Regions from separate parts of the Hydrogenophaga sp. RAC07 genome, predicted to be linked through region 1. Evidence: predicted binding sites of a transcription regulator. Region 1 holds the regulator's gene; each other region holds the start of a gene.
The links. The regulator sigma-54, encoded in region 1, starts transcription at its own class of promoters, with help from an activator protein. The targets are predictions, from matches to a motif close to TGGCANGNAANCTGCTTT.

Region 1 (3,587 bases):
CGAAGGAACGGCCCAGCGCATCGAATACGACAGCCAGGCCGACACCGTGCGTTTTGTGGGCGAGGCCGTGCTCAAACGCTTCAAGGGCACCCAGCTCAACGACGAAACCACGGGCAACGTGATCGTCTACAACAACACGACCGACGTGTTCACGGTGGACGGTGGTGTGGCCAACCGCACCGCCAGCAACCCCACGGGCCGCGTGCGCGCCATGCTCACGCCCGTGCCCAAAGAGGGCGCGCCCGCCCCCACGCCGGCGCCACCGGCCAACCTGCGCCCCAGCAACCAGCTCGGTGAGGGCCAGAAGTGACAGCGATGCCATCGGCCAAGGCCCTGGGCCCGGACAAGCGCGCCGCGCCGGTGCCCGAGATCAGCCGCCTGGAGGCCCAGGGCCTGCAGAAGGCCTACGGCAGCCGCAAGGTCGTCAAGGACGTGTCGCTCGCGGTCTTCAAAGGTGAAGTCGTCGGCCTGCTCGGCCCCAACGGCGCGGGCAAGACCACCTCTTTCTATATGTTGGTCGGCCTGCTGCGCTCGGACGCGGGGCAGATCCTGCTCGACGGCCAGGCCATCCAGGACCTGCCCATCCACCGCCGCGCGCGCCTGGGCCTGGGGTATCTGCCGCAGGAGGCGTCGATCTTCCGAAAGCTCAACGTAGCCGACAACGTGCGCGCCGTGCTGGAACTGCAGGAAGACGAAGCCGGCAAAACCCTGAGCAAGGCCGCCATCGAGGCCCGGCTCGACGAACTGCTCAAAGACCTGCATGTGGACCACCTGCGCGAGTCGCCCGCGCCGGCCTTGTCCGGCGGTGAGCGCCGCCGGGTCGAGATTGCCCGGGCGCTGGCCACCAACCCGCGTTTCATCCTGCTCGACGAACCCTTCGCCGGCATCGACCCGATCGCGGTGATCGAGATCCAGCGCATCATCGGCTTCCTCAAGTCGCGCGGCATCGGCGTGCTCATCACCGACCACAACGTGCGCGAGACCCTGGGCATCTGTGACCGTGCGTACATCATCAACGACGGTCATGTGCTCACCAGCGGCACGCCGGCCGAGATCGTGGAAAACGCCGACGTGCGCCGCGTTTATCTCGGCGAACACTTCAGGATGTAGGGCCTGTGAAACAAGGCCTGTCACTCAGGGTTTCGCAGCACCTGGCGCTCACGCCCCAGTTGCAGCAATCCATCCGCCTGCTGCAACTCTCCACGCTGGAGATGGCGCAGGAGGTCGAGCAGATGCTCGACGAGAACCCGTTCCTGGAGCGCTCCGAAGACGCCGCCGACCGCGAAACTTTCGGGCTGGAGCAGACCGATGTGCCGGTCAGCGCGGGCGAGCAGATCGCCGAAGCGGCGATCGCGCCCGACATGCCCGAGGCGCCCGGCCCCATGCTCTCCGGCACCGAATCCAGCAGCAGCACGAGCAGCGACACCGGCGAAAGTGATGCCATCGAAGGCAAGCTCGACGGCGCCACGCCGGTGGAAGAAAGCTGGGAGGGCGACGGCACGGTGGAGATGGCGCCCGACGACAGCGAGTGGGGCGGCGATGCCCCCGCGCGCAACAACAATGCGTCGGGCGACGACGACACGGCGAGTGCGGCCGACCTGGCCCGCGCCCACATCAGCCTGCAGGACTTTCTGCACGACCAGGCGCGCTGCCTGCGCCTGTCGGAAGAGGACCGCGCCGCGCTGTATTTCCTGATCGAGTCGCTCAGCGACGACGGTTACATCGAAGACAGCCTGGCCGAACTGGCCGCGGCCTGGCAGGCACTGTCGGGCCGGATGGCCACCGACGACCCCAACGAGGGTCTGGAAGAACGCGAGGCGCTGGAGCAGCGCCTGGCCATGGCCCTGCAACTGCTGCAGCACATGGAGCCCGCCGGCGTGGGCGCGCGCAACCTCGCCGAATGCCTGCGGCTGCAGATCCTGGAGATGCGCAACACGCCCGAAGCCCGCGCGGCCCTGGCCATTTGTGGCCAGTCCATGGAGCTGGTGGCCAAGCGTGATGTGAAGCGACTGTGCAACCTGTGCGGCCTGGACGACGAAACCGTGCGCGGCGCGCTCGGCCTCATCGCGCGGCTGGAGCCCAAGCCGGGCCGCCGCTTCGTCGACGTGGAGCGCAACGTGGTCGTGCCCGATGTCTTGGTGACGCGTGCCGGTCGGGGCTTCAAGGTCCTGCTCAACCCCGAGGTCATGCCGCGCCTGCGCGTGCACGATGCCTACGCCAGCGCCATGCGCCAGAACCGTGGCGGTCGCGACAACGGCGGTGAGGCCGGCCACGCCGCCATGCAGCAGCGCCTGCAGGAGGCGCGCTGGTTCATCAAGAACATCCAGCAGCGCTTCGACACCATCCTGCGCGTCTCCAGCGCCATCGTGGAGCGCCAGCGCAATTTCTTCATGCACGGCGAACTCGCCATGCGCCCGCTGGTGCTGCGCGAGATCGCCGACGAACTCGGCCTGCACGAGTCCACCATCAGCCGCGTGACCACCGCCAAATACATGTCCACGCCGTTCGGCACCTACGAACTGAAGTACTTCTTCGGCTCGTCGCTGGGCACCGAAACGGGCGGCAACGCGTCGAGCACGGCCGTGCGTGCGCTGCTCAAACAGTTCATCGCCGCCGAAGAAGCGGCCAAGCCTCTGTCGGACAACCAGCTCTCCGACCTGCTGCGCGAGCAGGGCATCGAGTGCGCGCGCCGCACGGTGGCCAAGTACCGCGAAGCCTTGCGGATCGCCCCCGCGAACCTTAGAAAATCGCTTTGAACATGGCCCCCACGCTCCGCCGCTTCGCGGGTCGCTGCCCCCCGAGGGGGCTGTTTCGCCTTGGGGCGGCCCGGCGGCGAAACGCCCTTCTATGAATCAACTTCAAGTTTTCCTGCCCTGCGCCGCCGGCGTGGAGGACATGCTCGCCACCGAGGTCAAGCGCATCACCGGTGTGGACGCGCCGCACAAGGCGCGTGGCGGCGTGGCACTGAATGCGTCATGGCGCGACACCATGCGGCTGAACCTGCACAGCCGCCTCACGCAGCGCGTGCTGGTGCAGCTCTGGCACGGCGGCTACCGCAGCGAACAAGACCTTTACCACGCGGCCAGCGAGGTGGCGTGGGAGATCTGGTTCACACCGGCGCAGACCATCAAGGTCGAGATCACGGCGCAGCACAGCCCGCTGACGTCTCTGAACTTCGCCGCGCTCAAGGTGAAGGACGCGATCTGCGACCGCTTCCGCGAAAAGCGCGGCGAGCGCCCCAGCGTGAACACCACCTGGCCCGACGTGCGCATCTACGTGCACCTGACGACCGAGACGGTGAGCCTGTACATCGACACCTCGGGCGAACCGCTGTTCAAGCGCGGCTGGCGCGAGGACAAGGGCGACGCGCCGCTGAAGGAAACCCTGGCCGCGGCCATGATCGCGGCCACCGGCTGGGACGCCTGCGCCGACCAGCCGCTGGACGAGATCGTGCCGCTGTACGACCCCTGCTGCGGCAGCGGCACCGTGGTGATCGAGGCCGCGCAGATCGCGCTCAACATCCCGCCTGGCTACTTGCGCCGCTTCGCGTTCGAGAAACTGCTGCCCTTCCAGCCGCACGTGTGGCA
Region 2 (3,587 bases), 2.0 Mb from region 1:
GAGGCCAAGGGCGAGATCGCCTACGGCGCGAGCTTCGTGGAGTGGTTCGCCGAAGAGGCCAAGCGCGTCAACGGCGAGACCTTGCCCACCTTTGACAACAACCGGCGCCTGATCGTGCTCAAACAACCCATCGGCGTGTGCGCGGCCATCACACCGTGGAACTTCCCGCTGGCCATGATCACGCGCAAGGTCGCGCCCGCGCTCGCCGCCGGCTGCCCGGTGATCATCAAACCCGCCGAGCTCACGCCGCTGACCGCGCTGGCCGCGGCCGAGCTGGCCATCCGCGCCGGTATTCCGGCCGGTGTGCTCAACATGCTCTGCGCCGACGCCGACAACAGCATCGCCGTGGGCAAGGTGCTGTGCGAAAGCGACGTGGTGCGCCACATCAGCTTCACCGGCTCCACCGAAGTCGGCCGCATCCTCATGGCGCAGTGCGCGCCCACGGTCAAGAAAATGTCGCTCGAGCTCGGCGGCAACGCGCCCTTCATCGTGTTCGACGATGCCGACGTCGACAGCGCCGTGGAGGGCGCCTTCGCCAGCAAGTACCGCAACGCCGGCCAGACCTGCGTCTGCTCCAACCGCATCTACGTGCAGGCCGGCGTGTACGACAGCTTCGTGGAGAAGTTCTCTGCCAAGGTGAAGACCACCAAGGTCGGCAACGGCTTCGAGGACGGCGTGAACCAAGGGCCGCTGATCGAAGAAGCGGCACTGGTGAAGGTGCAGCGGCATGTGGACGATGCCGTGGCCAAGGGCGCACGCGTGATGACCGGCGGCAAGCGATTGACGAACATCGGCAGCGGCCAGTTCTTCGAGGCCACCGTGGTGGCCGACGCAACCGCCGACATGCTGTGCGCCAAAGAAGAAACCTTCGGCCCCTTCGCCCCGGTGTTCAAGTTCCACACCGAGCAGGAAGCCATCGATGCGGCCAACAACACCGAGTTTGGTCTGGCCAGCTACTTCTACAGCCGCGACGTGGGCCGCATCTTCCGCGTGAGCGAAGCGCTGGAGTACGGCATGGTCGGCATCAACGTGGGCATCCTGGCGACCGAGCACGTGCCGTTCGGCGGCGTGAAGCAGTCGGGCCTGGGCCGTGAGGGCTCGCACCACGGCATGGACGACTATGTGGAGATCAAGTACCTGTGCGTGGGGGACATCTTGAAGTGAGGTTTTGAAGCGGGCAGAAAAAAAGGAGCGCGGTGCGCTCCTTTTCATTGGCGATGCCTGCTTCTGTTTATTTGAGCGCACGACGGCGACGCACAGCGCCCATACCGAGAAGCGCCGCGCCGAGCAAGGCGACGGTCCCTGGCTCAGGAATGCCAATACTTCCGCCTGTGATGCTCAGGCGGACCACCATGTCGTCATGATTGTCGTCGTCCCCCGCACCTCCGTCGTCCAGGAACAACCAGGCAATGGTCCCGCTACCAGCCGTGGAAAGATCGCCATTGTTGTCCAGCCCTCCAAGGCCTGCCGTGCTGGTCAATGAAACGAAGAAGTTCGGTGTGGCGCCCAGCGAGTTGTCGGGGTTGGAGCCATTGTCTGCAATGCCAGGCAGGCCGGATATGAAACCGAAGTCCAGCAGGCCTGAAGCCACGTTGTTGACGACGCAAGTCTGCAGGGGATTTCCCAAAGCGTTGAACGTGGTGCCTCCGCCATGGTTGAAGCTGCAAGCGCCTCCGAAGCCCGAGAATGAATTTCGGAATCCCGCTTCGGCACCAAAATAGTCAACCGTGATCTGCAAAGGGCCGCCGCTCAAGTAGAGCTGCGCGCCGTACCAGCCTTCCACCGGTCCGACTGCGCCCCCGCCAAAGTTGGTGCTGAGGAACTCGTTCACGGCCCCGTCGGGAATACTGCCAAAGGTGAGGGCCGCATGACTGGACGTCGCCGCCAACCCCGCCAACGCAACCGCACAGGCCGCGACTGATTTTTTCAGAAGTGTCATAGCGTTCTCCTTAGAAGTTGCGGTCCGGGACTGGACCGGTTCGGCTTGACGCGTGACAAACAGCACATTCCTTGCCAGCTTCAAAAAGCGCAGAAAAAACAAACACTTGTGCGCAATTGAATTGTCGATCAGCTTTTTGAGGCACGGGCCTTGTCAAGAAACCCGACACGTTTGACCGCCTGCTTCGCGTAAACTCCACCCCCTCGCGGGTGTAGTTCAATGGCAGAACGGCAGCTTCCCAAGCTTCATACGAGGGTTCGATTCCCTTCACCCGCTCCATGTAAACAAAAAGGCCCCATTCGGGGCCTTTTTGTTGGTTGGGCTGGCTTTCAGCGGCAGTCAAGCCATGAAAGATTTTCCGACACCGAGCAGCGTGAGCACACCGAGCATCACAAAGATAAGGGCAGCTATGGCGTGCACCAGCTTGATAGGCACCTGGCGCGTGATGGCATCGCCAAAGAACACCACCGGCGCGTTGGCCAGCATCATGCCGGCGGTGGTGCCCAGCACCACGGCGTAGAGAGGTTCGTACTGGGCTCCCAGAGCCACGGTGGCAATCTGTGTCTTGTCGCCCATCTCGGCCAGAAAGAAAGCCCAGGTGGTGATGAAGAACACACCCATCCGACGCTGGGGCACGGCGTTGTCGTCGTCGAGCTTGTCGGGGATCAGCATCCACAGCGCCATGGCGATGAAGGACACGCCCAAGACCCAGCGCATCACGTCGGGCCCGACCGCGGCCATGATCCAGGCGCCTGCCAGGCCGGCCAGGGCGTGGTTGAGCAAGGTGGCGGCGAGGATGCCCCAGACGATGGGCCAGGGGCGTTTGAAACGCGCGGCCAGCACGAGGGCCAGCAATTGCGTCTTGTCGCCCATTTCGGCGAGGGCGACGATGCCCGTGGAGATGAGGAAAGCTTCCAAAAGGGGATCTTGTTGCTGACAAAGAAAACGCCCGCTCGTGGCGGGCGTTGGGCTGCCGGAATTCTAGCCGTCAGAGCAGCGTGGGTCCGGTCTTGGACTGGATGAACTCGCGCGTGACGCCCGGGGCCAGTTCCACGAGCTTCAGGCCTTGCGGTGTCACGTCCATCACGCCGAGGTCGGTGATGATGCGGTTGACCACGCCCACGCCGGTGAGTGGCAAGGTGCACTGGTCAAGGATCTTCAGGTCTTCGGTGCCGTCTTTCTTCTTGGCCACGTGCTCCATGAGGATGATCACGCGCTTGACGCCCGCCACCAGGTCCATGGCACCGCCCATGCCCTTGACCATCTTGCCGGGGATCATCCAGTTGGCCAGGTCGCCCTTGGCGCTCACCTGCATGGCGCCCAGGATGCTCAGGTTGATCTTGCCGCCGCGGATCATGGCGAAGCTGTCGTGGCTGCCGAAGATGCTGGAGCCGGCGATGGTGGTCACGGTCTGTTTGCCGGCGTTGATGAGGTCGGCGTCCACCTCGTCCTCGGTGGGAAACGGGCCGATGCCCAGCATGCCGTTCTCGCTCTGCAGCCACACCTCTTTGTCGGCGGGCACGAAGTTGGCCACCAGCGTGGGAATGCCGATGCCCAGGTTCACGTAAAAACCGTCTTCGAGTTCGTGGGCTGCGCGCGCAGCCATCTGGTCTTGGTTCCAGGGCATATCAGACTCCCGCCTTGTCGG
Region 3 (3,587 bases), 570 kb from region 1:
ACCAGCAGCAGGCCGGCAGCCATCACCACGCCCGCGGCCACCAGCGCGGCGGTGAGGCCGGCGATGTCGGACACCGCGCCCCAGAAGGCCGAGCCGATGGCGAACGCGCCGAGCGCCGAGACGATGTGCAGCGCCACGGCCCGCGAGCGCACCCAGGGCGGCGCGCTGGCCTGGGTGGCGGTGTTGAAGGTGGACATGGTGGCCATCCAGGCGGCACCACCAAAGGCCATGGCGATGTAGACCACCCAGGGCACCCGCACCCACGCGGCCAGCAGCATGACCACGGCAAACACCGCGCAGCTGAGCGACACGATGGCGTCCAGCGCAAAGCGCGCACGCAGCCGGCCAATGACCAGACCGGAGGCCACCGCACCCGTGCCCAGGCAACCCATGAGCAGACCAAAGCCTTCGGCGCCGGTGCCCAGCTGGCGCTGCGCGATCACCGGCAGCAGTGCCCACAGCGCCGAGCCGGCTGCGCTGAACGCCATGACCCGCACCAGCTGCGCCAGGATGATGCGCGAGTGCCAAGCAAAGCGCAGGCCGCTCAGCGTGCCGCCCCACAGGCGCTCGGGCGGCAGGCTCGACGGCGGGTGCGCGCGCGGCGGCCAGCGGCGGATGGACTCCCACATCACCAGCGTGGTGAACACCGTGACCACGAACACCCAGCCCGCGCCCAGCCGCGCGAACAGCAAACCGGCCAGCGTGGGGCCGATGGCGCGCGCGGCGTTGTAGGCGATGCCGATGGCGGTGATGGCTTGCGGCCACTCCTCGCGCGGCACCGGGTCGACCACCGAGGAATTCCACGCCGGCGTGAGCACCGCCGTGCAGCAACCGCACACAAACACCAGAAACAGCACCGAACCCGGCCCGCCCCAGCCGCCCAGCACCAGCGCCGCCAACAAAGCGCAAGCCGCGACCTGGGCGATGAGCGCGCCCGAGATCAGGCGCCGGCGGTCGGTGGTGTCGGCCAGCACCCCGGCGGGCAAGGCCAGCAGGAACATGGGCAGGAACACCGCCGTTTGCACCAGTGCGGCCAGAAACGACGAACCGGTGAGCTCCACCATGAGCCAGGCCGCCGCCATGGTCTGCATGCCGGCGCCAATGAAGAAGATGGCGCCGCAAATCCACAAACCGCGAAAGGCGGGTTGGCGCAGGGGGCTCCAGATGGAGGAGGCGGTGGTCATGGGCCATTATTCCCCAGCCAACAGCCGCTTTTGTCGCGCTGGCGGCATTCAGGTGTCGAATCCCTTATGAATCAAGGAAAGAATATCTGCCTGTCTGGCCGATTGAAATTCGACCGGCAATAAAAAAGCAGCCCGAAGGCTGCTTTTCAATTCAACCGGATTGCAATCTTGAATTGCAATCCAGGGAATCAGGACTTGCGGCGGCGAATCGCGCCCAGACCCAACAGGGCAATACCGGCCAATGCCAGGGTACCGGGTTCTGGAACAACGCTGACCATGTCGACCTGGGCGTCCAGATCACCCATCTGTCCACCATTGATCTGCAACTCCAGGGCACCGACATCTGCGAAATTGGCACCGATGAAATCGGAGAAGTTGAAGATGTAGCTGCCGGCACCGGTGGCCGTGAGCATCAGCGAGGACATGCTGTACACGTTGTCGTTCATCACGTCGCTCCAGACGAAGAACGTCAGGGGCAGACCGGCGTCGGCACGGATCAGGTCCACTTTGAACGAAGTGCCGAAAGCCGTCAGGTCCAGGCCGCCCAGGCCATCGATGTCGATGGCGCCGCCGGTGCTGATGCCGTCCCAACGCACGGTGCCAAAGCCGTTCTGGCCCGACTGTTCGTTGTAGCTCAGCGTGCCGCCGTCACCACCCAAGAAGACGTTGGCGCTGACGCCAGCGTTCGGATCGGCTGCCACGTTGCCTTGCTTGGAAACGTACACATCACGGAAGCTGCCCAGGATGTCGCCACCGCCGACCTGCGCAGCGGAAACCGTGTTGCCGTCGGTGAGTTTGTCGCTGATCTCCATGCCTTGGGGCACGGTGAAGCTGTCGATCACAAGCGCGTGGGCGCCGCCGAAAGACAGGGCCAGAACTGCAGCAGCAGCGATTTTGGAAAGTTTGATCATGGGGTTGTTCCGTTGGATTTGGGAGAAGGTCAGGGGGTTTCTGGATATCAAATTCCCCCGACTGGTACCACCGTACGCAGTTAGCGTGCCAGACACCGAATCCTTCTATGTACCAACGACTTGACAAATTGGGCCGGAATTGCCCGGTTCAATTTTGTCAGAAGTGTCAAGTTTCCCGACATCGATTAATGTGCGTTGGCGCACATTCAATTGCCCAACAGCCCCGCAAGCCTTCAGACAATGCCATTTCGAATGGCGTACACGGTCAATTCCGCGTTGTTGGCCAGGTGCAGTTTTTCCAGCACGCGGGCGCGGTACACGCTCACCGTCTTGGGGCTGAGCATGAGTTCTTCGGCGATGTCCGAGAGCTTCTTGCCCGAGGCGATCTTCTGCAGGGTCTGCAGTTCGCGCTCCGACAGGCTGGCGTGCAGCTCTTCGCTCTCGGGCGCGTGCAGGTTGTCCACCAGCATCTGCGCCACCTCGGCCGTCACGTACTTGCGGCCCTGCATCACGGTGCGGATGGCGGCCACCAGCTCGGCCGGCTCGCCCGCCTTGTTGAGGTAACCGCGTGCCCCCGCCCGCAGGCAGCGGATGGCGTACTGGTCTTCCGGGTACATGGACACCACCAGCGTCTTCGCGGTGGAGCCCTCTTCCTTCAGCGCGGCCAGCACCTCCAGCCCGCCGCGCCCGGGCATGTTGAGGTCGAGCACGAGCACGTCGCACTCGGTCTTGCGCATGGCTTCGCGCAGTTCGGGGTAGCTGCCCGCTTCGCCCACCACCTGGATGTCGGTGGCCTCCGAGATGGTGTCGCGGATCCCGCGTCGCACCACCGCGTGGTCGTCACACAAAATCACCTTGATCATGGGCTTCCTCGGCGGCTTTCACCGCGCTGTCCGGTTTGTTGGGTGATGTCAGGGGCACCGACAGAATGACCGATGTGCCCCGGGGAGAAGTGCTCACGTCGAGCCAGCCGTCCACCTTGGCGGCACGCTCACGCAGGCCCAGCAGCCCGAACGATTTGGTCTTGCGCAAGGCGTCCGGGCCCATGCCCTGGCCGTTGTCGGTGACTTCCAGCGTCAACACGCCTTCGCCGTCGCTCAGGTCGATCTCGACCGCGGTGGCCCGGGTGTGTTTGGCAATGTTGGTGAGGGCTTCCTGCGCCGTGCGGTAGGCCACCAGCTGCACGTCCATGGGCACATCGATCTGGTCGGACGACCGGCGGATGGTCACCCGCAGGCCGCTGCGGCGCTCGAAGCCGCCGGCCAGCCACTGCACGGCGGCCACCAGGCCCTGGTCGAGGATGGGCGGGCGCAGGTTCATCATGATGCGCTGGCTCGCGCCCAGGGCGTGCTGCAGCATTTCCATGGCGGTGCCCACGTGCTGGAGCACGTCGGGGTCGGTTTCGTGCCGACCGACCCAGGCCAGGTCGAGCTTCACGGCGGCCAGTGCGCCACCGATGTCGTCGTGGATCTCGCGGGCGATGTCGGCGCGT
Region 4 (3,587 bases), 120 kb from region 1:
GGCAACTGCGCGGTGGGGCCTTCGTTGAAGAACCAGCCACACCGCGCGGTGAGACCTGCAGGACTCAGCGGTTGTAAGCCGTTTCGCCGTGAGCGGTGATGTCCAGACCTTCGCGTTCGGCTTCTTCCGAGACGCGCAGACCCACCATCATGTCCACAATCTTGTAGCAGACGAAGGCCACGATGCCCGACCACACCAGGGTGATCAGCACGCCTTCGGCCTGCACCACCATCTGGCTGGCGATGGAGTAGTCGTCGCCCTTGATGCCGCCCAGCGAACCGGCCGAGAACACGCCGGTGAGCAGCGCGCCCACGATGCCGCCCACGCCGTGCACACCGAACACGTCCAGCGAGTCGTCGGCGCCCAGCATCTTCTTGAGACCGGACACGCCCCACAGGCACAGGAAGCCGGAGATCAGGCCGATGATGATGCCGCCCATGGGGCCCACCGAGCCGCAAGCGGGGGTGATGGCCACCAGACCGGCCACAGCGCCGGACGCAGCGCCCAGCATCGAGGCCTTGCCTTTGGACAGCGCTTCACCGACACACCAGGCCAGCACCGCAGCGGCCGTGGCCAGCAGGGTGTTGATGAAGGCCAGGCCGGCGCCGCCGTTGGCTTCCAGGTTGGAGCCGGCGTTGAAGCCGAACCAGCCCACCCACAGCAGCGAGGCACCGACCATGGTCAGCGTCAGGCTGTGAGGCGCCATCGATTCCTTGCCGTAGCCGATGCGCTTGCCCAGCATGTAGGCACCCACCAGACCGGCGATGGCGGCGTTGATGTGCACCACGGTGCCACCAGCGAAGTCCAGCGCGCCCTTGTCGAACAAGTAACCACCGGCACCCCAGACCATGTGGGCGATCGGGATGTAGCTGAAGGTGAACCACAGGGCACAGAACAGCAGCACAGCGCTGAATTTCATGCGCTCGGCGAACGAGCCCACGATCAGCGCACAGGTGATGCCGGCGAACGTGGCCTGGAAGGCAACGAAGATCAGCTCGGGAATCATCACACCGGGGGTGAAGGTGGCGGCCAGCGTGGCGGGCGTGATGCCCATCAGGAAGACCTTGTCGAGGTTGGCAACGATCAGGCCTTCACCGCCGAACGCCAGGCTGTAGCCGTACACGGCCCACAGCACGACGATCAGCGAGAACACCACCATCACCTGCATCAGCACCGACAGCATGTTCTTGCTGCGGACCAGGCCGCCGTAGAACAGGGCCAGGCCGGGCACGACCATGAGCACCACGAGGATGGTGGAGACCATCATCCAGGCCACGTCGCCCTTGTCCATGGTTTCCTTGACCGCTTCTTCAGCAGGCGCTGCCTCGGCCGGGGCGGCGGTGGCAGCAGCCGGGGCTTCAACAGCCATGGGGGCGGCAGCGGGTGCATCGGCAGCCGGCGCTGCGGCGGCAGCGGGAGGCGCTTCGGTCGTGGTCTGCGCGGTGGCGCTCAGGCCTGCAAAGGCCAGGCCGGCGCCCAGCAGCAGGGTTGCAATCAGTTTTTTCATGTCTGTGATCTTTCTTGTTCAGTGGCGATGATCAGAGCGCTTCTTTGCCGGTCTCGCCGGTGCGGATGCGAACCACCTGTTCGAGCGAGGTGACGAAAATCTTGCCGTCGCCGATCTTGCCGGTGCGTGCCGCACCTTCGATGGCTTCGATCACGCGATCGACGAGGTCGTCGGAGACGGCCGCTTCGATCTTGACCTTGGGCAGAAAGTCGACCACGTATTCCGCGCCGCGGTACAGCTCGGTGTGGCCCTTCTGGCGGCCGAAGCCCTTGACTTCGGTCACGGTGATGCCTTGCACGCCCATGCCGGAGAGTGCTTCACGCACTTCGTCCAGTTTGAACGGCTTGATGATGGCTGAAACCATTTTCATGCTGCTATTCCTCTTCTTGAACAGGAGGGTGATGGGACCGGATGGCCGACACCGAGGTGGAAACGAGTTCGGCATGCCCGGAAGCAAACCAATCGCGGTGGGCTGACTGCGGCATGGCGGACCACGCTTCGAATCAATCGCTTACAAGACCTAGCAGGGAATATGCCAACCCACGGCATCCCTACCCCCTGGGGTTGCGGGCTTCCACGCTCACTACAGTCGCCAGCGCGGGAACAAACGTGTGTCGGTGAGCTCCGCGAGCCGCCGCTGAACCGGGTTGGACCCACACCGCGGCGCCGCACCCCGAGGGTGCGCACCAAACAAGTGCCTTTCCACAAAACCGTGCGTCCGTCCGAAAAGGTGGACATCGCGCACCGAAACAGGGAGTGAATCGCCATGGGACTGTCATTGGTGCGCAGCCGCGCGCTGCTCGGGCTGGACGCCAGGCCGGTGCAGGTGGAAGTGCATCTGGCCAACGGCCTGCCCAGCTTCACCCTCGTGGGCCTGGCAGACACCGAGGTGAAAGAGGCCCGCGAACGCGTGCGTTCGGCCATCGCCAACGCGGGGCTGGAATTTCCGTCCAACAAGAAGATCACGGTCAACCTGGCCCCGGCCGACCTGCCCAAGGACTCGGGCCGCTTCGATTTGCCCATTGCGCTGGGCATCCTGGCGGCCAGCGGGCAGATCAGCGCGGCGCGGCTGGCTGACTGGGAATTCGCTGGCGAACTCTCCCTGGGCGGTGAACTGCGCCCGGTGCGCGGCGCGCTCGCCATGAGCCTGGCGCTGCACCGCGACGCCGGCCCTGACGCCAGCAACGCCCGGCTCGTGCTGCCGCCGGGCAGCGCCGAAGAAGCCGCGCTGGTGCCACAGGCCCGGGTCTACCGGGCGCGCCACCTGCTCGATGTGATTGCCCGCTTTCTCCCCGAGAGCGCATCCACGGCCGAGCCGCCCGACGACGGCGGTTGGGCGCGGCTTTCGGCGCATACGATCGGGGAAGCGCCTGCGCTGGCGGATCTGGCCGACGTCAAAGGCCAGAGCGCCGCCCGCCGCGCGCTGGAGATCGCGGCCGCTGGTGGCCACAGCGTCTTGATGGCCGGGCCGCCCGGGTCCGGCAAGTCCATGCTGGCCCACCGTTTTGCGGGCTTGTTGCCGCCCATGAGCACGCTGGAGGCGCTCGAATCCGCAGCGGTGGCCTCGCTGGCCGGGCGGTTCGATCTGGCGCGCTGGGGACAGCGGCCCACCTGCGCGCCGCACCACAGCGCCAGCGCGGTGGCGCTGGTGGGGGGTGGCTCGCCGCCGAGGCCGGGCGAGATTTCGCTCGCGCACCACGGCGTGTTGTTTCTCGACGAACTCCCCGAATTTCCCCGCGCCGCGCTGGAGGCCCTGCGCGAGCCGCTGGAAAGCGGGCACATCCGCATCTCGCGCGCGGCCATGCAGACCGAGTTCCCGGCGCGCTTTCAGCTGGTGGCCGCCATGAACCCCTGCCCCTGCGGCTTTCTGGGCCACCCCACCCGTGCCTGCCGCTGCACACCCGACCAGGTGGCGCGCTACCAGGCCAAGCTCAGCGGCCCACTGCTGGACCGCATCGACCTGCACGTGGAGGTGCCGGCGCTGCCGCCGGAGAACCTGTGCACCCACCAGCCGGGCGAATCGAGCGTCTGCGTGCGCGAGCGTGTGACCGCGGCGAGGGACCGTGCGCAGGCCCGCCAG

Region 2: BSY239_RS05870 (PEP-CTERM sorting domain-containing protein) is a predicted target of sigma-54. The motif match lies at 1,999-2,016, and genes of this name have one in related genera.
Region 3: BSY239_RS15945 (PEP-CTERM sorting domain-containing protein) is a predicted target of sigma-54. The motif match lies at 2,169-2,186, and genes of this name have one in related genera.
Region 4: glnK (P-II family nitrogen regulator) is a predicted target of sigma-54. The motif match lies at 2,028-2,045, and genes of this name have one in related genera.

Annotation. Positions count from the first base shown of each region.
Region 1 covers NZ_CP016449.1:3,963,870-3,967,456, reverse strand. The annotation lists gene lptA (lipopolysaccharide transport periplasmic protein LptA) at 1-310, shown strand, start outside; gene lptB (LPS export ABC transporter ATP-binding protein) at 316-1,110, shown strand; gene rpoN (RNA polymerase factor sigma-54) at 1,116-2,756, shown strand; gene BSY239_RS18445 (THUMP domain-containing class I SAM-dependent RNA methyltransferase) at 2,848-3,587, shown strand, end outside.
Region 2 covers NZ_CP016449.1:1,253,552-1,257,138, reverse strand. The annotation lists gene BSY239_RS05875 (NAD-dependent succinate-semialdehyde dehydrogenase) at 1-1,164, shown strand, start outside; gene BSY239_RS05870 (PEP-CTERM sorting domain-containing protein) at 1,232-1,939, opposite strand; tRNA gene BSY239_RS05865 (tRNA-Gly) at 2,145-2,218, shown strand; gene BSY239_RS05860 (TMEM165/GDT1 family protein) at 2,279-2,857, opposite strand; gene BSY239_RS05855 (3-oxoacid CoA-transferase subunit B) at 2,928-3,566, opposite strand; gene BSY239_RS05850 (CoA transferase subunit A) at 3,568-3,587, opposite strand, start outside.
Region 3 covers NZ_CP016449.1:3,393,340-3,396,926, forward strand. The annotation lists gene BSY239_RS15940 (MFS transporter) at 1-1,184, opposite strand, end outside; gene BSY239_RS15945 (PEP-CTERM sorting domain-containing protein) at 1,373-2,095, opposite strand; gene BSY239_RS15950 (response regulator) at 2,329-2,958, opposite strand; gene BSY239_RS15955 (hybrid sensor histidine kinase/response regulator) at 2,936-3,587, opposite strand, start outside.
Region 4 covers NZ_CP016449.1:4,084,856-4,088,442, reverse strand. The annotation lists gene BSY239_RS19035 (ammonium transporter) at 65-1,507, opposite strand; gene glnK (P-II family nitrogen regulator) at 1,539-1,877, opposite strand; gene BSY239_RS19025 (YifB family Mg chelatase-like AAA ATPase) at 2,274-3,587, shown strand, end outside.